DNA from 3 places in the Streptomyces sp. NPDC087906 genome. Region 1 is predicted to be linked to each of the others. Evidence: riboswitches for the same ligand, from Rfam matches in the RefSeq annotation. Region 1 holds a riboswitch; each other region holds the start of a gene.
What was found. A riboswitch is a leader RNA that binds a small molecule or an ion and turns the genes downstream of it on or off. The one in region 1 is predicted to bind cobalamin.
Positions count from the first base shown of each region.

Region 2: it holds a riboswitch for cobalamin, as region 1 does, so the genes downstream of both, ACZ63I_RS23560 (ribonucleoside-diphosphate reductase subunit alpha) here and metE (5-methyltetrahydropteroyltriglutamate--homocysteine S-methyltransferase) in region 1, are expected to answer to the same signal.
Region 3: it holds a riboswitch for cobalamin, as region 1 does, so the genes downstream of both, ACZ63I_RS34565 (cobalamin biosynthesis protein) here and metE (5-methyltetrahydropteroyltriglutamate--homocysteine S-methyltransferase) in region 1, are expected to answer to the same signal.

Region 1 is NZ_JBVJLC010000005.1:165,053-172,477, forward strand. It holds gene metE (5-methyltetrahydropteroyltriglutamate--homocysteine S-methyltransferase) at 1-1,833, opposite strand, end outside; cobalamin riboswitch at 1,996-2,215, opposite strand; gene ACZ63I_RS16930 (alpha/beta hydrolase fold domain-containing protein) at 2,307-3,320, opposite strand; gene ACZ63I_RS16935 (putative quinol monooxygenase) at 3,381-3,698, opposite strand; gene ACZ63I_RS16940 (CPCC family cysteine-rich protein) at 3,863-4,132, shown strand; gene qcrB (cytochrome bc1 complex cytochrome b subunit) at 4,175-5,734, opposite strand; gene ACZ63I_RS16950 (DeoR/GlpR family DNA-binding transcription regulator) at 5,934-6,689, opposite strand; gene ACZ63I_RS16955 (MFS transporter) at 6,764-7,425, shown strand, end outside.
Region 2 is NZ_JBVJLC010000008.1:95,440-102,864, reverse strand. It holds gene ACZ63I_RS23590 (carbohydrate ABC transporter permease) at 1-528, opposite strand, end outside; gene ACZ63I_RS23585 (extracellular solute-binding protein) at 609-1,895, opposite strand; gene ACZ63I_RS23580 (GntR family transcriptional regulator) at 2,180-2,944, shown strand; gene ACZ63I_RS23575 (DUF3311 domain-containing protein) at 3,062-3,334, shown strand; gene mctP (monocarboxylate uptake permease MctP) at 3,331-4,962, shown strand; partial or broken gene ACZ63I_RS23565 (Uma2 family endonuclease) at 5,051-5,422, opposite strand; cobalamin riboswitch at 5,544-5,669, shown strand; gene ACZ63I_RS23560 (ribonucleoside-diphosphate reductase subunit alpha) at 5,807-7,425, shown strand, end outside.
Region 3 is NZ_JBVJLC010000021.1:982-8,406, forward strand. It holds gene ACZ63I_RS34560 (cobyric acid synthase) at 1-697, opposite strand, end outside; gene ACZ63I_RS34565 (cobalamin biosynthesis protein) at 694-1,653, opposite strand; cobalamin riboswitch at 1,687-1,809, opposite strand; gene ACZ63I_RS34570 (hypothetical protein) at 1,921-2,118, opposite strand; gene ACZ63I_RS34575 (inorganic phosphate transporter) at 2,131-3,348, opposite strand; gene ACZ63I_RS34580 (class II aldolase/adducin family protein) at 3,490-4,206, shown strand; gene ACZ63I_RS34585 (alpha/beta hydrolase) at 4,310-5,437, shown strand; gene ACZ63I_RS34590 (hypothetical protein) at 5,623-6,957, shown strand; gene ACZ63I_RS34595 (VOC family protein) at 7,004-7,405, opposite strand.

The sequences.
Region 1 (7,425 bases):
GATGACCGAAGTACCGGCCGCCTCAAGGTCGTCGACCTCGTCGCGCAGGGCGAGGGCGACCTGGCGCGCGGTGTCGCCGAGCGGCTGGTCGTCGCGGACGAAGGACCAGGCCAGCATGGTGACGGGCCCGGTGAGCATGCCCTTGACCGGGCGGTCGGTGAGGGACTGCGCGTACGTCGTCCAGCGCACTGTCATCGGCTCGGGCCGTGAGATGTCGCCGGCCAGCACCGGCGGCCGGACGTACCGGGTGCCGTACGACTGCACCCAGCCGTGCCGCGTGGCCAGATAGCCGGTGAGCTGCTCGGCGAAGTACTGGACCATGTCGTTGCGTTCGGGCTCGCCGTGCACCAGGACGTCGAGCCCGGCCTTCTCCTGGAAGGACAGGACGTCCCTGATCTCGTCCTTGATGCGCTCCTCGTACCCGGCGGTGTCGATCCGGCCGGTCCGCAAGTCGGCCCGCGCGGTGCGCAATTCGCTGGTCTGCGGGAACGAGCCGATGGTCGTGGTCGGCAGCAGCGGGAGCCCGAGGTGCGCGCGCTGGGTGAGGGTCCGCTCGGGGTACGGCTGCGAGCGCCGCCCGTCGGCGTCGGTGATGGCAGCGGTACGGGCCCGCACGGCGGGGTCGCTGGTCAGTGCGGACCCGGCACGCGAGGCCAGATCGGCGCGGTTGGAGGCGAGTTCGGCCGCGATGGTGTCAGTGCCCTGCGCGAGGGCGCGCGCCAGGACGGCGATCTCCTGGGTCTTCTGCCGGGCGAACGCGAGCCAGCGGACGATCTGCGGATCGATGTCGCGTTCGGCGTCGGCGTCCAGCGGTACGTGCAGGAGCGAGCAGGACGACGAGACGTCGACCCGGTCGGCGAGACCGAGGAGCGTGCCGAGTGTGGCCAGCGACTTCTCGTAGTCGTTGATCCAGATGTTGCGGCCGTTGACGACGCCGGCGACCAGCCGCTTGCCGGGCAGTCCGCCGGCGGCTGCGAGGTCATCGAGGTTGGCGGCGCCCGACTCGGTGAAGTCGAGGGCGAGTCCTTCGACCGGCGCCTTGGCCAGGACCGGCAGCGCCTCGCCGAGCCGTCCGAAGTACGAGGCGACGAGCAGCTTCGGCCGGTCGGTCGCGGCTCCCAGGTCGCGGTAGGCGCGGGCGGCGGCGGCCAGCTCGGCGGGGGTGCGGTCCTGGACCAGCGCGGGCTCGTCGAGCTGCACCCACTCGGCGCCGGCCGCCCGCAGATCGGCCAGCACCTCGGCGTACACCGGCAGCAGCCGGTCCAGCAGGGTCAGCGGCTCGAAGTCGGCGGCGACGCCGGGCGCGGGCTTGGCGAGCAGCAGGTACGTGAGAGGGCCTACGAGGACCGGGCGTGCGGTGTGACCGAGCGCGACGGCCTCCGCCAGCTCGGTGACCTGCTTGCCGGAGTCGGCCGTGAAGACGGTGTCCGGGCCCAGCTCGGGCACGAGGTAGTGGTAGTTCGTGTCGAACCACTTGGTCATTTCTAGCGGGGCGATGTCCTGGTTGCCCCGGGCCATCGCGAAGTACCCGTCGAGCGCGTCGGCTTCGACCGCCGCGCGGTGCCGCTCGGGGACAGCGCCGACCATGACGCTGGTGTCCAGAACATGGTCGTAGTACGAGAAGTCACCGGACGGCACCTCGTGGATACCGGCCTCGGCCAACTGCTGCCAGTTCGAACGGCGCAGACCTGCCGCGGTCTCCCGGAGGGCGTCGGCGCTGACGCGGCCCTTCCAGTACCCCTCGACTGCCTTCTTCAGTTCACGGTTGCGACCCTGGCGGGGGTAGCCGTGGACGGTGGCGCGTGCTGCCGCGGCTGCGGGCTTCGCTGTCACGGAACTCTCCTTCGCGAGATGTGTCCTGGTGTCCCGGGGACGGGACCGCGGACGCGAAGGGACGGACCGACCGGGCGGCCCGCGAGGCTGCGCCGCCGCGAGTACCGCTCGATGTGTACGCCGACCCGCCCACGAGGTCACCGGGATGTCCGCGCGCGATCGGTCGCGCACGGGCGACGGGCAGGTCTTCGGACTCGCGGGCTCGTCTCGTGAAGGTCACGGGACACCTAATGGCCGTCGCTTCCCAGACCCGGCCGGGTCCAGTGCGTATGACGGCGGTCGTTCCCACTCACCGCTGCGGGGCAGTCCCGGATTCTCACCGGGTTCCCTCTTACGAAGCCCTCTCTGGCGGACAGGGCCAACCAGTCGCACGACCAGCCTAGAGGGAAGAACGGCCCGCGCGCACCCTTGCCCGTGATCCGGGCCGGGGTCGGGCACGCTCGGGTGGCCTGGTCCGTGTCCTCGGCCGTGCCCTAGTCCATGGCCTGGTCCGTCACCGGGGCCCCGTCCGGGGCCCTGTCCGGTGCCCCGTCCGGGGCCAGGACGCGGGTGAGCCAGTCGGTACGGGTCCGGCGGGCCGTGGCCGAGAGGTCGGCCTGCGGGTACAGCGCGTCGAATCCGTGGAAGCCACCCGCCCAGACATGCAGTTCGGCCTGACCCCCTGCCGCCCAGATCCCGGCGGCGTAGGCGGCGTCCTCGTCGCGGAAGACCTCGGCGGAGCCGGTGTCGATATAGGTGGTCGGCAGCCCCGAGAGGTCGTCCGCCAGGGCGGGTGAGACGTACGGGGAGACGTCAGCGCCGGTGAGATCGCCGAGGACGCAGCGCCAGCCGAACGCGTTCATCTCGCCGGTCCAGACGCCGGGGACACCGGAGTACTGGCGGCTGGAGACGGAGGTGTTGCGGTGGTCGAGCATGGGACCGATCAGGGCCTGGCCGGCGAGGGCCGGGGTGCCGAGGTCGCGCGCCAGCAGGGCGACACCTGCGGCGAGGCCGCCGCCGGCGCTGGCCCCCGCGACGACGATCCTGGCGGGGTCGACGCCCAGTTCGGCGGCGTGCCCGACGGTCCAGAGCAGCCCTTCGTAGCAGTCGTCGACCAGCGTCGTCCCGGTGGCCTCGGGTGCGAGCCGGTAGTCGACGGAAACCACGACGGCGCCGAGCGCGTCGAGCCACTCCAGCGGGATGTCGATCTGCGAGAAGCGGTCCCCCATGACCATCCCGCCGCCGTGCATCCAGTAGACACAGGGCGCGGCGGAGGGGTGATCACCACTCGCGGGGCTGAAGACCGAGAGCCGGATCGGGGTGCCGTCCTTGGCGGGCACGGTGACCTCCCGCCGGTCGACCTGCCGGTCGGCAAGGAGGGGTTCGACGGGCGCCGAGGAGAAGGGGCGTACCTGCGCGAGTATCTCCGGACTCAGCTCGGACATGAGGGGCATGTCGGCCAGCAGGCGACGCAGTTCGGGGTCCAGCTCAGGGCGTGCGGTGGTCATGGCGGGGCCTTTCGTAGGGCACGGGGGGGGAGGGCACAGGGCGCGGGCGGTGGCTACGGGTCAGAACGCGGCCTTGCCGCGCACCGGGACGTAGTCCGTGTAGGCGGACTCCTCGGCCAGCAGCCCGCCGATCCGCGCCACGATGGCCTGCGCGGCCTCACCGGAGAAGACCCGGTGGTGGTCCTCCTCGCTGGTCCAGCCCTCCGTGACATGGACGACGTCCGGGTCGGAGGCGGAGCGGGAGACGAGATAGACGACGCAGTACTCGCTGGCGCCGGGGCTGCCTTCGTCCAGACCGGTCAGCAGCAGGTCGACCAACTGGCCACCCGCTCCGGGCTTGGCGGTCAGGGTGGCGTTGAAACCGTACGTGGCATTCATGGTGGTCTTCTTCCGCGTTGTTGGAATGTGTAATTCCATTGAACGCGCTTGACCTGCGGAAACGTTAGACAGATGCTGGCGGGTATTTGCACGATCCTCTCGGATGTGAGACCCGTTGCTCGTGACGGCTCTTGCCGCCCGAGGACAGAGAAGGGCCACCACGCATGACCGAAAGCGAGCCGGCCGCCGCCCGTGTCCCCTGTCTCGTCTGCGGCAATCTGACACTGGCCGAGCGGGGCTTCTACGAGATCTGCCCGGTGTGCGGCTGGGAGGACGACGGCTCGGACCACAGCGATCCGGACCGGTACATCGGCGGCCCCAACCACGTCACGCTGCGCGAAGCCAGACAGAACTACGCGGCGTTCGGGGCGTCTGAGCAGCGCCGGGCGGGCCGGGTGCGGCGGCCGCTCCCCGAGGAAGTGCCCGGCGGGTGACGCGGCGGGTGACGGCGGAAGGGGGCCTTCCGCCCGCCGTCGTCACACCCGGGACTCCTCGTCGTAGAACGCCCGCGACAGCCGTACCCGCACCCGCCGGGCGAGGCCGGTTCTGCGGGTGACGCCGTTGCTGTCCGTCGCGGGGCCGAGCCGTAGCGGCTGCGGCTGTTCGCCCTGGGTCAGGGTGAACAGCTCGGCCGGCGAGAGCTGTTCGTGCACCTCGACGAACTCGCCGTGCGGCAGCCGCTTGACGATGCCGGTCTCCCTGCCGTTCAGCACCTTCTCCCGGTCGCGCTGCCGCAGCCCCAGGCAGACGCGTCTGGTGACGATGAAGACGATCACCGGCATCACGAAGAACGCCACCCGCACCGTCCAGGTGATGGTGTTGATGGAGAGATGGAAGTGGGTCGCCCACAGGTCGTTCCCGCCGCCGACGAGCAGGACGAGGTACTCGCTGATCCACGCGGCGCCGATGGCCGTACGGACCGGCCGGTTGCGCGGCCGGTCCAGCAGATGGTGTTCGCGGCGGTCGCCGGTTGTCCATGCCTCGACGAACGGATAGGCGCCGATGAACACCAGCATCAGCGGGAAGATCATCAGGGGCACGAACACACCGAGGACGAGTGTGTGTCCCCACGCGTTGATCTCCCAGCCCGGCATAATGCGGATCAGCCCCTCGGAGAAGCCGAGGTACCAGTCGGGCTGCGCACCGGTCGACACCTGGTCGGGGCGGTAAGGGCCGTACGACCAGACGGGGTTGATCGCCGCGACCGCCGCGATCACCGCGATCGTCCCGAAGACCAGGAAGAAGAAGCCGCCTGCCTTCGCCATGTACACCGGCATCAGCGGCGCTCCCACGACGTTCGTCTCCGTCCGTCCGGGGCCCGGGAATTGGGTGTGCTTGTGGTGGACGACGAGGATCAGATGGACGACGACGAGCGCGGCGATGATTCCCGGGAAGAGCAGCACATGCACGGAGTAGAAGCGCGACACGATGTCGTGTCCCGGGAACTCCCCGCCGAACAGGAACATCGACAGGTACGTGCCCACGACGGGCGTGGAGAGGACGGCGCCGTCCACGAACCGCATCCCCGTACCGGACAGCAGGTCGTCCGGCAGCGAGTAGCCGGTCAGCCCCTCGAAGAGCCCGATCACCAGCATCAGCCAGCCGAACAGCCAGTTGATCTCGCGGGGCTTGCGGAACGAGCCGGTGAAGAAGTGCCGCATCATGTGCACGAGCAGTGCGGCGAGGAAGACCAGGGCGGCCCAGTGGTGGATCTGCCGGATCAGCAGTCCGCCGCGCACGTCGAAGCTGATGTCCAGGGTGGAGGCGTACGCCTCCGACATCCTGATGCCGTTCAGCGGGGCGTAACTGCCGTGGTAGACCACCTCGTTCATCGACGGGTGGAAGAAGAGCGTCAGATAGACGCCCGTGAGGACGAGGATGATGAAGCTGTAGAGGCAGATCTCGCCCAGCATGAAGGACCAGTGGTCCGGGAAGACCTTGCGCAGATACGCCCTGCCCAGGCCGTAGACGCCGAGCCGGCCGTCCGCCCAGTCGGCCATGCGCTCACCCGCGGGTGCCTGTCGTGTCGTACTCATCCGTGTCCCCCAGAAACGGCCAGGATGGACAGTTCCGTCCGGACACATGACGGCGCGGGGGGTGCGGTTGTGACATCGGCGGGGTCCGATGTGGCGCAGGACACAGGGCCGTTGGCCGCGACGTACGGTGCGGTCCCAGCGACGTACGGTGCGGTCCCAGCGACGTACGGTGCGGTCCCAGCAGAGGGTCAGCCCGGAGTCACACCTTCCGTACGGAGACCCCTGCCGCGGTCAGCCCGTCGGTCTCGTCCTGCGGGGCGGACCGCTCGGTCACCACGGCGTGCAGCGCGGCGGCCGGGGCGACGAACGCCAGGGCCGTACGGGAGAGTTTGACGGCCTCGGCGACGGCGATGACCCGGCGGGCCGAGGTGATCGCGGCGCGTTTGATCGTCGCGTCGGCGAGATCGTACGCGGTCAGGCCGTCGGCGACGGTCAGGCCGCAGCAGCCGATGACGGCGGTGTCGAAGCGCAGGGCGGCGAGCGACGCCTCGGCCAGCGGTCCGGTCAGGGCCAGTTCACCGGGGCGCGGCTGACCGCCGGGCAGCAGCAGCGTCAACTGCGCACCGCCGGTGAGTTCGTTGGCCGCGTGCAGCGACAACGGCATGACGGTCAGCCGTCGGTGCTGAAGCGCGCGGGCCACTTCCAGGCAGGTGGTGCCGCTGTCGACGACGACCGACTCGCCGTCCGCGATCATCGAGGCGACCTCGGCGGCGATGAGCTGTTTGGCCTCAAGGCCTTCCTGGGTCCTGAGCGCGAAGGGCGGTTCCTCACCGCGCAGCAGCAGGCTTCGCGCTCCGCCGCGGTAGCGCTCCAGTACCCCTTGGTCGGCCAGCACCTCCAGATCGCGCCGGACGGTCATCTCCGAGGCGCCGGTGAGTTCAGCCAGCTCTGCGACACTGCGTCGGCCGGTCTCGCGCACCGCGTCGCTGATCTGCCTCAGTCGGTCTGTGCTCATACCCGGCATTGAACATCAGGCGCGTTCGAATCGCAATCTTGTGAACACTTTCCATGTTCGTTATGTTCGTAACCATGGACAGATCACTTCGGGCCGGCCGGCTGGCCACGTTCGCCTACTTCGTGCTCAACGGCTTCATCATGGGGATCTGGATCGTCCACATCCCCACCGTCGAGCAGCGGACCGGCGTCAGCCACGCACTGCTCGGCTGGCTCCTGCTGCTGCTCGGCGGCAGCGCCTTCGCCGGTATGCAGTTGGTGGGGCCGCTCACCGACCGGTTCGGCGCCCGCAGGGTCGTCCCGGTGAGCGCTGCCGTGTGCAGCGCGGCGCTGGTGCTGCCCGGCCTGGCCACCAACGCCTGGACGCTGGGCGGCGCGCTGGTGGTGCTGGGCTTCGGCAACGGCTGTCTGGACGTGAGCATGAACGCGCACGCGGTGCGGGTCGAGCGCGGCTACGGGCGGCCCATCATGTCCGCCTTCCACGCGCTGTTCTCCATCGGCGGTGTGATCGCCGCGCTCGTCGGCGCGCTCACCCTGCGCGCGGGCTGGAGCGCCGCGACGACGCTCGGCATCATGGCGCTGCTGGGCGTCGTCGCGGCCGCTCTCGTCGCCCCCGCGCTGCTGCGGCCCGAGCCGGCCGTCCATGAGGACGGCGCCGGCCCGGCGGCCTCGGCTGGCAAGCGCAAGACACCCCGGCGGATCTGGATCCTGGCCGTGCTCGCCTTCATGCTGATGCT
Region 2 (7,425 bases), on a different contig from region 1:
CCTGCTGAGCAGCCAGTTGAGTACGCCGTAGTCGGAGTCGAACATCCACTTGAAGATGGTGATGGCGACGACGACGGGCATGCCCCAGCTCGCGATGAGGGCGATGTTGATGAGGGTCTTGACCCAGCCGGAGACGCGCTGAAGGAGCAGCGCGACCAGCATGCCGAGGACCAGCGTCAGGATGACGCAGACCGCGGCGAAGACGACGGTCCGCAGGGCGACGGTCCAGAACTCGCTGTCGCCGAGGACCTCGGTGAAGTTGCTGAAGCCTGCCGACTCGGCTGGCTGGAAGCCCCAGAGCTGGGGCTGGCCGAACTTCTGGAACGACAGGGTGACCAGCCGCACCAGCGGGTAGCCGAAGACGAGACCGATGACGAGCAGTCCTGGCGCGAGCAGCAGCCAGGGGATCGAGCCCCCGCCCTTCCCGCGCTTTCCGCCGGGCTTCCCGGGTCTGCCGGGTGCGATGCCCGGTTGTGGGTCGCGCCGCGCCGGCGGCACCTTGACAGTGGTTGTCTCTGCGGCACTCATCGCGCGCTCCTCGGGGTCCCTCTCTTGGTGCAGCCCGCCGGACGGGGCCCCGTCGGGTTCGACGGGGCCCCGTGCTCAGGTCACTTGGTGTTGATGACCTTGTCGATCGCGGCGTCCGCGGTCTTCGCGGCGTCCTCGACCGACGCCTTGCCGGTGGCGATGGACTGCAGCATCGTCTGCAGTACCTGGGCCTTCTCGACCTGTCCCCAGCCCGGAGCCTGCGGGACGAACCAGCTCGACTCGGCGGCGGTGGCCGGCACTGCGGTGGCCGGGTCGCTCTTCATGGGAGCGAGGTCCGTGGTGTTGTTGGGCAGGTTGCCCTTGGCGACGAGGCCCTTCTGGCCCTGCGCGCCGGTGAAGTCGTTGATCCACTCGGCTGCGAGGTCCTGCGCCTTGGACTTGACCGGGACGGCCAGGTCCGAACCGCCCAGGAAGACGGGCATGTTCTTGCCCGAGGGACCGGGCATCACGAAGTTCTCGAGGTTGCCCTTGAGCTTGCCGGTGGTGTCGGCCTTCGGGTCCTCGGCGGACGCGCCTTCCCAGGCGGCGCCGAAGATCATGCCGGACTTGCCCTGACCGTAGATGGTGAAACGGTCCGACTCGTCCTTGGTCTTGTCGCCGTGCATGTACTTGTCTTCGATCTTCTTCCAGTCGTTCAGGCCCTTGATCGACTCCGCGGAGGAGAGGTTGGCCTTGAACGTGCCGCCGTTGTCGGTGGCTATGGAGCCGCCGGCGTCGTAGACGAAGGACATCGCCGCGTACCAGTCACGGGAGGGCTGGTACCAGGCGTTGAACTTGGTCCCCTCCTCCTTCTGGATCTTGTCCAGGTCGGAGGTCAGCTCGGCGTAGGTCTTCGGCGGCGCGCTGATGCCGGCCTTCTTGGCGATGTCCTTGCGCCAGTTGCCCACGCGGCCGCCGGCGTAGTACGGCACACCGTAGGTCTTGCCGGAGTAGGTCACCGACTGCTTGAGGCCGTCGAGCCAGGCACCGGAGTTGTCGAACTTGGAGGCGTCGACGGGGGCGAAGGCGCCCTTGACCATGTAGCCGAGCATCTCGGTGTTGCCCATCTCGACCACGTCCGGCGCCTTGTCGGTGGCGAGGACGGCGTCGAGCTTGGTGTTCTTGTCGGGCCAGCCGTAGTACTCGTGCTTGATCTTGACGCCGGGGTGCTTCTTGACCAGTGCGGCATCGGCGGCCTTCACCAGGTCCGGCCAGTTGTTCTGGGCATCCACCGTCAGCCATACGGTGAGTGCTTTGGCGTCCTCCGACTTCGAAGACCCGTTGTCGGACTTGTCGTCCGAGCCACACGCCGCGATGCTGACCAACATGCCCGCGACGCCGACCGCCGCGATGAGCTTGCGCTTCACGCCACCCTCCTCAGGGATTCCTGCAACCCCCCGCCCACCGCGAAGACTTACGCCGAGTACTGACTGGGGCTGGGACCTGGTCTTTAATGGTTTAGACCAGTACGGGGAGCTTGGCCTAGACCTTTGGGGGTGTCAAGGGTGTATAAGAAGGGCAGTGACGTCCGTTATCGGACCGACACCTGAGAGGCAGGCCCACGTCTTGTGACCGGACCGTGCCACCATGTGAGCCGCGACAGACGGAGGAGCCGGTGACGGCAGCAGCGCAGCAGTCGGGAAGGCAGGGCATGGCCACGGACGGGGGCGGCACGGAGACCGAGGGACCGGCGGCGACCCGCACGGCACGCGTGCCCAAGTACTACCGCCTCAAGCGGCACTTGCTGGACATGACGGAGACTCTACCGCCAGGGACCCCGGTTCCGCCCGAACGTACGCTCGCCGCCGAGTTCGACACCTCGCGTACGACCGTGCGGCAGGCGCTCCAGGAGCTGGTGGTCGAGGGCAGGCTCGAACGCATCCAGGGCAAGGGCACGTTCGTCGCCAAGCCGAAGGTGTCGCAGGCCCTGCAACTCACCTCGTACACCGAGGACATGCGGGCCCAGGGGCTCGAACCGACCTCCCAGCTCCTGGACATCGGCTATGTCACCGCCGACGACACCCTGGCCGGGCTGCTCGACATCACCGCCGGGGGCAGGGTGCTGCGCATCGAGCGGCTGCGGCTGGCGAGCGGTGAGCCGATGGCCATCGAGACGACGCACCTGTCGGCCAAGCGCTTTCCCGCGCTGCGCCGCTCGCTCGTCAAGTACACGTCTCTCTACACGGCGTTGGCCGAGGTGTACGGGGTCCATCTGGCCGAGGCCGAGGAGACCATCGAGACCTCGCTGGCCACCCCGCGCGAGGCGGGACTGCTCGGCACGGACGTGGGCCTGCCGATGCTGATGCTCTCGCGGCACTCGGTGGACGCGGACAACGAACCGGTCGAATGGGTGCGTTCGGTGTACCGCGGCGACCGGTACAAGTTCGTCGCGCGGCTCAAACGACCCGCCCATTGAGCGGTTTAGCCGCACCGTTGCCGTTCCGAGACGGCGGCGGGGGTGACGGCGGTCGGCCTCCTCCCCTAGATTGCCTGCGCATTACACCAGGTGATCAGTGAGGGGACGGTACGCCGAATGCCGGACAACCCGGAAGAAAAACCGCCCACGGCGACAGCGGCGCCCGTGGTGACACCGCTGCGGGTGGTCATCGGCGTCTGCCTGCTGGCGCCGTTCGTGGCGATGCTCTGGGTCGGCTCGTACGCGAAGGTCGACCCGGCGTTCATCGGTATCCCCTTCTTCTACTGGTACCAACTGCTGTGGGTCTTCATCTCCACGGCGCTGACCATGACCGCCTACAAGCTGTGGCAGCGTGACCAGCGCGCCCGCAAGGGAGGTGTGTCGCGATGAAGGACGGTGTGAACGGCGTCGCGCTCGGCGTCTTCATCTTCTTCTTCCTGGCCGTCACCGCCATGGGGTTCCTGGCGGCGCGCTGGCGCAGGGCGGAGAACCAGCACAGCCTCGACGAATGGGGCCTGGGCGGCCGGTCGTTCGGCACCTGGGTGACCTGGTTCCTGCTCGGCGGCGACCTCTACACGGCGTACACCTTCGTGGCCGTACCGGCCGCGATCTACGCGGCGGGCGCCTCGGGCTTCTTCGCCGTCCCGTACACGATCCTGGTCTACCCGCTGATCTTCACCTTCCTGCCCCGGCTCTGGTCGGTGTCGCACAAGCACGGGTACGTGACGACGTCGGACTTCGTCAGGGGGCGGTTCGGCTCGAAGTCGCTGTCCCTGGCGGTCGCCGTGACCGGCATCCTCGCGACGATGCCATACATCGCGCTCCAGTTGGTCGGTATCCAGTCGGTGCTCGACGTGATGGGCATCGGCGGCAGCAACGACACCAACTGGTTCGTCAAGGACCTGCCGCTGTTCATCGCGTTCGCCGTGCTCGCCGCTTACACGTACTCGTCGGGGCTGCGGGCGCCCGCGCTGATCGCGTTCGTCAAGGACGGTCTGATCTACATCGTCATTCTCGTGGCGATCATCTACATCCCGATCCGGCTCGGCGGCTTCGACGACATCTTCGCCAAGGCGGGCGACGCCTTCGCGAAGGTCAACCCGGCCACCGGCAAACCGCGCGGCGCGCTGGCGCCCCCCGAAGCCGGCCAGTGGGGGTACGCGACGCTGGCGCTCGGCTCGGCGCTCGCGCTGTTCATGTATCCGCACTCGATCACGGCGACGCTCTCCAGCCGCAGCCGCGACGTGATCCGGCGCAACACCGCGATCCTGCCGCTGTACTCACTGATGCTGGGGCTGCTGGCGCTGCTCGGCTTCATGGCCATCGCCGCCGGGATCAAGGTCGACAACGGCCAGTTGGCGATCCCGCAGCTCTTCGAGAACATGTTCCCCGACTGGTTCGCGGGCGTCGCGTTCGCCGCGATCGGCATCGGCGCGCTGGTGCCGGCCGCGATCATGTCGATCGCCGCGGCGAACCTCTTCACCCGCAACATCTACAAGGACTTCATCAAGCCGGACGCGACCCCCGCGCAGGAGACCAAGGTCTCCAAGCTGGTGTCCCTGCTGGTGAAGGTGGGCGCGCTGGTCTTCGTCCTCGGCATGGACCCGACCGTAGCGATCAACTTCCAGCTCCTGGGCGGCATCTGGATCCTGCAGACCCTGCCGGCCCTGGTCGGCGGCCTGTTCACCCGCTGGTTCCACCGCTGGGCCCTGCTGGCGGGCTGGGCGGTCGGCATGGTCTACGGGACGCTCGCCGCGTACGGCGTCGCGAGCCCGACCCAGAAGCACTTCGGCGGCTCGTCGAAGGAGATCCCGGGCCTCGGCGAGATCGGCTACATCGGCCTCACCGCGTTCGTGCTGAACGTGGTGGTGACGGTGGTCCTCACCCTGATCCTGCGCGCGGTCAAGGCACCGGACGGCATCGACGAGACGAGCGCGTCGGACTACACGGCGGACGCGGGCGACCCGGACGTCAAGGCCGAACTCCCCCTGACGACCCCGGCGGAACCGGCCCACTGAGCCACCGCGAAACCGCGACAGGAACGGGCCGCCGGCACCACCGGCGGCCCGTTTTCGCTGCCCTCAGCGCACCCATTCCTTGAGCTGCTCGGTCGTCGGTGTCGGAGTCGTACGACGTGACCTCGACGGTCATCAGGACCCGTTCCGGGTCGCCCCACTCGCCCTGGCCGACGAAAGCGCCGCTGGGCGCCAGGGCACCGTCCGGGCGAGCACGGCCGTTGCGATACGTCTGGACCTTCAGCCCCTGCCCCGGATGGAGCCACAGCTCAGGACGCGCTCTCATGCAGATACGTGTCAGCCACTGAACGACGCGCCCGCGGGAACCGTCCGGCACGGCCCTGCTCCTGATCCGTCCGTCGATGAGTTCCAGCCGGACGCCCTCAGTGGTCCTCGCCAGTACCCGGGTCGCCTCGTCGAACTCCTCCGGAAGAATCCCGTGCCTGCCTTCGACCGCCGCCATGGGGACACCTCCTTGTCTCCAGGACGGTAGCGGAAATCGCTGACACAGCGCTGACAGCGAGCAGACGAAACTCGCCGCGACACAACATGTGGGGGGTGGCTCCCGGAACGTCCACCAGATGTATGCTCGTCTCGCTGTCGACACAGGGGAATCCGGTGCGAATCCGGAACTGTCCCGCAACGGTGTGCTGTGGTGCGCTTTGTCGTACCCCGCGAGTCCGAACACCTGCCGGCGGTGCGTCCGGGTCGGCCGATTCGGGCGTCGAGACGTCCCGGGCCCCGCGGTAGGGCCGGCGGACACGGCGGTGCGCCCTGCTCCGGGTGCGGTCCGTCGTACGCCTGCCTCCTGCCCGCCGGACCCGGTCCGAGCGAGGGAGAGCATCACGTGACCATCGCGCCAGACCGTCCGGCCACGCACACCGCCGCTTCAGGCGAGGCACTGCTGCGTACGCTGACGGACCTCACCGCCGATCTGCCCGACACCGACCCGGGCAAGGTCGCCGCGGCGGCGCTCCGGGGGCGGCACGCCGGATCGGACGCCGCGGGCCTGCGTGAGCTGGCCACCGAGGCCGCCGCCGGGCTGATCTCCGAGGACCCGGCGTACTCCCGGCTCGCCGCCCGGCTGCTGACCCGCTCCATCGCGGACGAGGCCGCGGGCCAGGGCGCGGTGTCGTTCTCCGCCTCGGTCGGCGTCGGACACACCGAGGGGCTGATCGCCGACGCCACGGCCCGCTTCGTGGCGCTGCACGCCGAGCGGCTCGACGCGCTCGTCGACCCGGCCGCCGACGACCGGTTCGGGTACTTCGGGCTGCGTACGCTCTACAGCCGCTACCTGCTGCGCCACCCGATCACCCGCCACGTCTTCGAGCGCCCGCAGTACTTCATGCTGCGCGTGGCGTGCGGGCTCGCCGAGGACGACAGTACGGCCGCGCTGGACGAAGTCGCCGCCCTCTACCGGCTGATGAGCCGGCTGGACTATCTGCCGTCGTCGCCGACCCTGTTCAACTCCGGTACCAGGCACCCGCAGATGTCCTCCTGCTACCTGCTGGACTCCCCCGCCGACGAACTCGACTCGATCTACGACCGCTACCACCAGGTGGCCCGGCTCTCGAAGCACGCGGGCGGCATCGGCATCCCGTTCTCCCGTATCCGCTCCCGGGGTTCGCTGATCCGCGGCACCAACGGGCACTCCAACGGCATCGTGCCGTTCCTGCGCACGCTCGACTCCTCGGTCGCCGCCGTCAACCAGGGCGGCCGGCGCAAGGGCGCCGCCGCCGTCTATCTGGAGACGTGGCACGCCGACCTGGAGGAGTTCCTCGAACTGCGGGACAACACCGGTGAGGAGGCACGCCGTACGCACAACCTCAACCTCGCGCACTGGATCCCCGACGAATTCATGCGACGCGTCGAGGCGGACACCGACTGGTCGCTGTTCTCACCCTCAGACGTGCCCGAGCTGGTCGACCTGTGGGGCGACGCGTTCGACACGGCGTACCGCGCGGCCGAGGCGGCGGGCCTCGCGATCAGGACGATCCCGGCCCGCGACCTGTACGGGCGGATGATGCGCACCCTCGCCCAGACCGGCAACGGCTGGATGACCTTCAAGGACGCGTCGAACCGTACGGCCAACCAGACGGCGGAGCCCGGCCGCACCGTTCACTCGTCCAACCTCTGCACGGAGATCCTGGAGGTCACGGACGACGGCGAGACGGCCGTCTGCAACCTCGGCTCGGTCAACCTGGCCGCTTTCGTGCTGGATTCGGGCGAGATCGACTGGGCGCGGCTGGACTCGACGGTCGCCACCGCCGTCACCTTCCTCGACCGGGTCGTGGACATCAACTTCTACCCGACCGAGCAGGCGGGCCGCTCCAATGCCACATGGCGCCCGGTCGGCCTAGGTGTGATGGGCCTCCAAGACGTCTTCTTCAAGAATGGCCTGCCCTTCGACTCCGCCGAGGCCGCCGCGCTCTCCACGAAGATCGCCGAGCGGGTCATGCTCGCCGC
Region 3 (7,425 bases), on a different contig from region 1:
CGAGCCCGGTCCGCCAGGGCAGCACCCCGTAGGTGGCACGCCCGGTCAGCCCCCGCAGCATGTCGAGCCCCGGCTCCAGCAGTGACACGTCGCCGCGGAACTTGTTGATCAGGTATCCGGCGACCAGAGACTGGTCCGCCTCGCTCAGCAGTGCCGTCGTGCCGAAGAACGAGGCGAAGACCCCGCCCCTGTCGATGTCTCCGACGATCACGACCGGCAGCCGGGCGGCCCGCGCGATGCCCATGTTCACGATGTCGGTACGGCGCAGATTGATCTCGGCGGGACTGCCGGCGCCTTCGCAGATCACCGCGTCGTACGTGCTCCGCAGCTCCTCCAGGCAGTCCAGCACGGGCCGGAGCAGCTCGGCCTGCCGGCCGCCGTGGTAGCCGCGTGCGCTCAGCTCGCCCACCGGCCGCCCCATGAGGATCACTTGACTGGTGCGGTCGCCGCCCGGCTTCAGCAGCACCGGATTCATCAGCGCCGTCGGCTCGACCCTCGCGGCCTGTGCCTGCATCGCCTGGGCCCGGCCGATCTCCGCGCCCTCGCGTGTCACGAACGAGTTGAGCGACATGTTCTGGCCCTTGAAGGGCGCGACCTTCACCCCCTGGCGCACCAGCCACCGGCAGATTCCCGCCGTGACGACGCTCTTGCCCGCGTCGGACGTCGTGCCGGCGACCAGCAGCCCACCGCCCCTCATATCGACCCCCTCCTGGCCGCGAACCGGCCCACCGCGCAGACGCCGAGCGTGAGCCAGGTGACGCGCCGGGAGAGCCGTACCGCCCGTTCGATGTCGGCGACCTCGACAGGACGTCCCGCCGCCCCGTTCAGCACCGGCCGGTGCTCGACCCGGCCGCCGTACGCGAGGGTGCCGCCGAGCCGTACGCCCAGCGCACCGGCGAACGCCGCTTCCACCGGGCCCGCGTTGGGGCTCGGATGGCGGGCAGCGTCGGCGCGTACGGCCCGCAGCGCGCCGCGCGGGTCGCCGCCGCAGGCGGTCGCCAGCGCGGCGGTGAGCCGGGCCCCCGGCCAGCCGGCCAGGTCGTCGAGCCGGGCCGAGGCCCAGCCGAAGCGGCGGTAGGCGGCGGACTTGTGGCCGACCATCGCGTCGAGGGTGTTCACGGCGCGGAACCCGACCAGTCCCGGCACCCCGGCGACCGCGCCCCACACGAGCGCGCCCACCACGGCGTCGGAGGTGTTCTCCGCGACGGACTCGACCACGGCGCGTGCCATCTGCCGCTCGTCCAGGGCCTGCGGATCACGCCCGCAGAGCCGGGGGAGCAGCGTACGGGCCCGCTCGGTGTCCCCGGCGCTCAGCGCGGCCCCGACGGCGCGCGCCTCCCGGCCCAGGGAGGTGCCGCCCACGACCGCCCAGGTCGCTGCGGCGGTCAGTACGACGGACGCGGTGCGCCGGTCGCGTACGAGGCGGGTGGCGAGCGCGGCGGCGCCGGTGGCGCTCGCGACGCACACCGCCGTGTGCAGGGCGCCCCAGCCCCGGTGGTCGCGCCACAGGACGCGCTCGACGGCGCCCGCCGAGCGTCCGAAGGCGGCGACGGGGTGTCCCCGCCGGGGGTCGGCGAACAGCAGGTCGGCCAGGAGTCCGGCGGTGGCGCCGTAGGCGAAGACCCGCTCGGCGGCTGGACCGCGGCCAGGCATGGCGAAGTGTCCTCACTCAGGGTCCGCGCCCCGGCTCGACGTGAAGCGGCGGCGAGAGTTCCTGGCTCCTGGGCGTCGCGCTCTCCCAGTGACAGTGGCGGGACCGCGCCGGATTCGCACCGGCTTCCTCTGCTTGCCACCGCGGGACCGGCGCGAACCGGTCCCTTTCGGTCTCGGCAGTCCACCACGCTGCGAGAACAGCCGTCAACTCACCCTTGACCTGCGGTCGAGGGTGAGCGGGACGGTGCGGTGCGGGGCGGGGGCCGGTCAGGCGACGATGAGGAAGATCCCGTACGCGACGGCCGCCGCGCACAGGGCGAAGCAGGCGTACGCGCCGGACACGGCGGTCGCCGAGCCCTGCTTGGAGAGGCCGATGACCCCGAGGGTGAACAGGCCAACCAGCGCGACGGTGGCCACCAGGCTGACCCCGAAGACGGAGCCGAGAGCCGCCCAGTCGATTTCCATGCTGTTCCGTCCTTACGCCGTGGCCGAGGCCGCTGTGGTGGGAGCCGCCGCTGCGGGTGCGGCAGCGGGCGCCGGGATCGTGGCCGTCAGATCCTGCGGGAGTCCGACGGACACCGGAACCACGTCGTCCGCAGCGCCGACCACGTTCGTGGCGTCCACAGGCCGGCGGCGCGAGGCGCGCCAGATCCCCGCCGACACCAGGACGAGCAGCGCGGCGACGACGGCGACGCCCCAGGGGCCCCGTCCGGTCAGGAACTCGGCGCCCGCCGCCACCAGACCCGCGGCGGGCAGGGTCAGACACCACGCGACGGCCATCCGGGTCGCGGTGGACCAGTGGACCACCCCGCCCTTGCGGCCGAGCCCCGCGCCCATCACGGCACCGGAGCACGCCTGTGTCGTGGAGAGCGAGAAACCGAGGTGGGAGGAGGCGAGGATGACGGTCGCCGCGCTGGTCTGGGCCGCGAAGCCCTGCTGCGGCTTGAGGGTGGTGAGGCCGGTGCCCATGGTGCGGATGATGCGCCAGCCGCCGAGGTAGGTGCCGAGCGCGATGGCCGTGCCCGCCGACACGATGACCCACAGCGGCGGGTTGGACCCGGGCGCCAGCACACCGCCGGTGACCAGGGCGAGGGTGATCACACCCATCGTCTTCTGCGCGTCGTTGGTGCCGTGGGCGAGGGAGACGAGAGCGGCGGAGGCGATCTGCCCCGCCCGGTACCCCTTGGCGGTGTCCTTCTCGTCGGTGTGCCGGCCGATCCGGTACGTCAGCCGGGTGGCGGCCGTCGCCGCCAGCCCCGCGACGACCGGCGCGGCGAGGGCCGGGATGAGCACCTTGGTGACGACGACCCCGCCGTTGACCCCCGACGTACCGACGGACATCAGGGTGGCGCCGATCAGACCTCCGAAGAGGGCGTGCGAGGAGCTGGACGGCAGGCCCAGCAGCCAGGTGAAGAGATTCCACAGGATGGCGCCGACGAGTGCGGCGAAGATGACTTCGGTCCTGATGCCCTGTTCGTTGATGAGGCCGCCGGAGATGGTCTTGGCGACCTCGACCGACAGGAAGGCGCCGACGAGATTGAGGGCGGCGGACATGGCCACCGCGATCTTTGGCTGGAGAGCGCCGGTCGAGATGGTCGTCGCCATCGCGTTGGCGGTGTCGTGGAAACCGTTCGTGAAATCGAACACGAGAGCCGTCGCGATCACGATCGCGAGCAGCAGCGTGAGGTGCTCCATGCGGTTCAGGCAATCGAATCAGAGTGAACGGAAGATGAACTAGGCCGGTATTTGAGGTGTCTCTGTCCCGGGTGGACCGCAAGGCGGGCCGCGGACCGCACCGCACTGCCCGAATTGCGGCCCGCCTGACAGGATCTGCGCATGACAGAGCACCGGACACAGCCGCCCACGACACGGTCCCAGCCACCCTCGCGGCGGCCGGCCGCCGTGGACGACGAGGCGGTCAGGCAGGCCTGGCAGGACGTCGTCGCCACCGCCCGCAGGACGGCCGCCGAAGGACTTGTCGTCGGCACGTCGGGCAACGTGTCGGCCCGCGTCGGCGATCTCGTCCTCGTCACCCCGAGCGCCGTGCCGTACGACCGGCTGACCGCCGACGACACCGTGGCCGTCCGGCTCGACGGGGAGCAGGTGGCCGGAGCCCTCCCGCCGACCAGCGAACTGCCGCTGCATCTGGCGGTCTACCGCAGCACCCCGGCCACCGCCGTCGTGCACACCCACGCCGTGCACGCCACCGCCGTCTCCACGCTCGTCCCCGAGCTGCCGCTGATCCACTACATGGCGGCCGCCCTGGGCGGCCCGGTCCGCGTCGCGCCGTACGCCACGTACGGGACGGACCAGCTCGCCGCGTACATGCTCGAAGCGCTGCGCGACCGCAGCGCCTGCCTGCTGCGCAACCACGGCACGGTCGCCTACGGCGCCACCCTCGACCAGGCGTACGACCGCACGGCCCAGCTCGAATGGATGTGCCGCCTGTGGCTGACCGCCTCCGCGGTGCCCGGACACACCCCGACGCTGCTCTCCGAGGCGGAGCTGGCCGAGGTGACGGAGAAACTGAAGGGGTACGGCAAGCAGAACTGACCGCCCAGGACCGCCGCGACCCGCGCCGCGACCGGCCGTGTCGAATGTCACCGGTGGTCCCCGTCCACTGGCGGCCGGGGCCGACGGTCACCACACTGTGAGGGTGCGCCCGGCAACAGCGACGGCAGCAGCCGTCACCACGATGATCGGTGTCGGCGCGGCCGCGATCGCGGCCGGCCGGTACGCCAGCGACGCGGCGCTCAAGCCGCCCCCCGGGCGCGCCCTGCCCGGCGACCCCAGACTGACCGTGCACGCGACGGCGGCGGGACAGATCACCCTGACCCGCTCCTTCGCCTCCCTGCGCCCCGGCACGTACGGACTCCAGGCGCCCGGCATCCACGCCGTCGTCGGACCCGTGCTGCCCGACGTGGACCACTCGCCGGACACCGTCGTACGCCGCCTGGAGCGCGTCAGCCACGGCAAGCTCACCCCGGGCAGCCGGGTGCGGCTCACCCCGCAGGTGCACAGCGGCGACCCGGCGACCGCCCTCGGCCTCGACCACCAGGACGTCGAGATCCCCGGCGAACTCGGCATGCTGCCCGCCTGGTTCGTGCCCGGCGTACGCGAGACCTGGGTGATCACCACGCACGGCCTCGGCACGACACGCGAACACCCCCTGAACGTCCTGGACTTCCTCGCGGCGCAGCGCTTCCCCGTGCTGGACCTCGCCTACCGCGGCGACGCCGGAGCGCCCAAGTCCCCCGACGGGATCGGCCATCTCGGCGACTCCGAATGGCGCGACCTGGAAGCGGCCGTCCGGCACGCGGTCCGGCACGGCGCGCAGAGCGTCCTGCTCTACGGCTGGTCGACCGGCGCGTCGATGGCGCTGCGGGTGGCGACCGACTCCGCCATGGCGGGGCGGGTCAGCGGCCTCATCCTGGACTCGCCCGTCCTGGACTGGCAGGCCACCCTGCGCGCCCTGGCCGCCGCGCGCCGCACCCCGGGACCGCTGCTGCCGCTCGCCGTGCGCGCCGCCCAGGGCAGGACCGGGCTGACCGGCAACCGGCTGCTGCGGGCCACCGACGCCCGGCATCTGCGGGTGCCGACCCTGATCATCCACGGCCCCGACGACACGCTCGCCCCGTGGGGCCCGTCCCGGCAGCTCGCCGCGCACCGCCCCGAAATGGTCACCCTGCACACCGTTCCGCAAGCGCCGCACGCCGCGATGTGGAATGCGGATCCCGACGGCTACGAAGAGACGCTGCGCCGCTTCCTCACCCCCCTGATGTAACGCCCGGAGCAGCCGGAACACCCGCGCGCCCACGGCCGTCCCGAGCCCGGCGCCGGGGCTGCGTTCCGCCCTCGCCGGACCGATCCGGCAGGTTCCGTTTGGGCTTTCGGGCAGTCACCGGGAAGACTGCTCTCGTGACGTCCCGAAAGCCTGATGAGCAATTGGCGCGCAACTCCAGACTCAGAATCGTCCGTTCGCGGCCGGTGGCCTCGGCGCGACGGGCCGTGACCGACGGGCGCAACCGGCCGGCCCCCCGCCCGCCCGAGGGCACTCCGCCCCAGGCGGAGCTGGCCCGCCAGGCGAGGGCGGTGCTCGCCGACGCCGTACGGATCGCCCGCTGGGCGGCCGTCGACCGGGACCCGGGAGCCGGCAGGCTCGGTGAGCAGGCCCAGGAACGGGCGGCGGCAGCGCTGGAGTTGTCACCCGCTCAGGTGCGCGCCGCATGGGACCGGGCCAGGCTGGCCGGACTCGTCGAGCTGCACGACGGCGCCGTGCGCCCCGGCTGGCGGCTGCACGCCTGGGACCGCGACGACAGCGCCGTACTGCGCGGCTGGGTCGCCCTCTTCGACGCCTGGTCGCTGGTCCACCCCGCCCCCGCCGACGTCGAACCCGCGACCGTCGCCGAGGTCGTCGAAGCGCTGCCCCAGGTCCTCTCCCTCCTCCAGCTCTCGGCCGGGCCCGTGACCGCCCCCGCCCTGCTCGACCTGTTGCGCAAGCGCGTCGCCGAACTCCACGAGGAGCGCTGCGAGGTGCCGTACGCGCCCGGCGCCGCGGCGGCGGACCCGACCGCCGTCACCGTCCCGCTCTCGCCGCTGCTGCACTGGGCCCTGGAGGGCCTGGCATCGGTCGGCGCGCTGATCCTCGGCGAGGGCCAGGCGACCCTCACCCCGCTCGGCAACTGGGCGGTGTGGGTCAAGCTGGAGCAGATCTGCGTCGCAGCCCAGAGCCCGGCGGGCAACATCGAGCAGTCGGCGCAGGAGATGCTCCGCGGCTGCGCGGGACTCACCCCGGGCCCCGCCCGCGCCGAGTACCGCGCCTGGCTCGCCGCCCGCACGGCCAGCAGCGCCATCAGCGAACTCCTCACCGTCGCACGCGGCGAGGACGCGCTGCTGCGCGGTCTGGCCTTCGAGGCACTGCGCGTCGTCGGCGCGCCCGCCGAACCCGCCGTACGGGCAGCGGCAGCCGACACCTCCCTGCGCCCCTACGCGCTCCTCTGGCTCGCCGAGTACGAGGGCGCCGACCCCGACGACGCCTCCGAGGTTCTTACCCGCGAGGAGTCGACCTGGCTGTGGGTGGACACCGCCGCTGCCGTCGCCGACCACGGCGAGAGCGCGCTGCTCGTACGCCACCTGGACTCGGCGGTGCAGGGCAACGTCCCCGCGCTCCTCGACGAGGTACGCGCCGTCGGCCATCCCCGTACGGTCCAGGTGCTGGTCGCCCTGGCGGCGGCGCACCCCGACCCGGCGCTGGCCAAGGCGGTCCGCAGGGCGGCCTTCCAGGTGCACAACGGAGGCGCCTGAGCACCCCGGCCCCCGGCCCTCCTCCCGGCAGCCGGGCCGCCCCCCCTCAGACTTCGGCCCCCGGCGCGTACGTACCGAAGCTCCAGACGTTGCCCTCGGCGTCCCGCGCGATGTAGTCGCGGGAGCCGTAGTCCTGGTCCATGGGGTCCATCAGGATCTCCACGCCCTGCTCGACCGCCCGCGCGTGATGCGCGTCCACGTCCTCGACGACCACATAGACGCCGACCGGGCCCCCGTCACCCATCGCCTCGGCGAAGACGCCCTCCCGGCCCTTCGCGCCCAGCATCACCATCCCGTTCCCGCACGACAGCTCCGCGTGGGCCACCGTGCCGTCCTCGGCCTCGTACACCGCGACTTCGGTGAATCCGAAACCCTCCTTCAGCGTCCTGATGGCGGCCTTCGGGTCCGCGTACAGAATCGTCGGGTAAATGCTCGGAACCCCGGCCATATGGACCAGCCCCTTCGCAG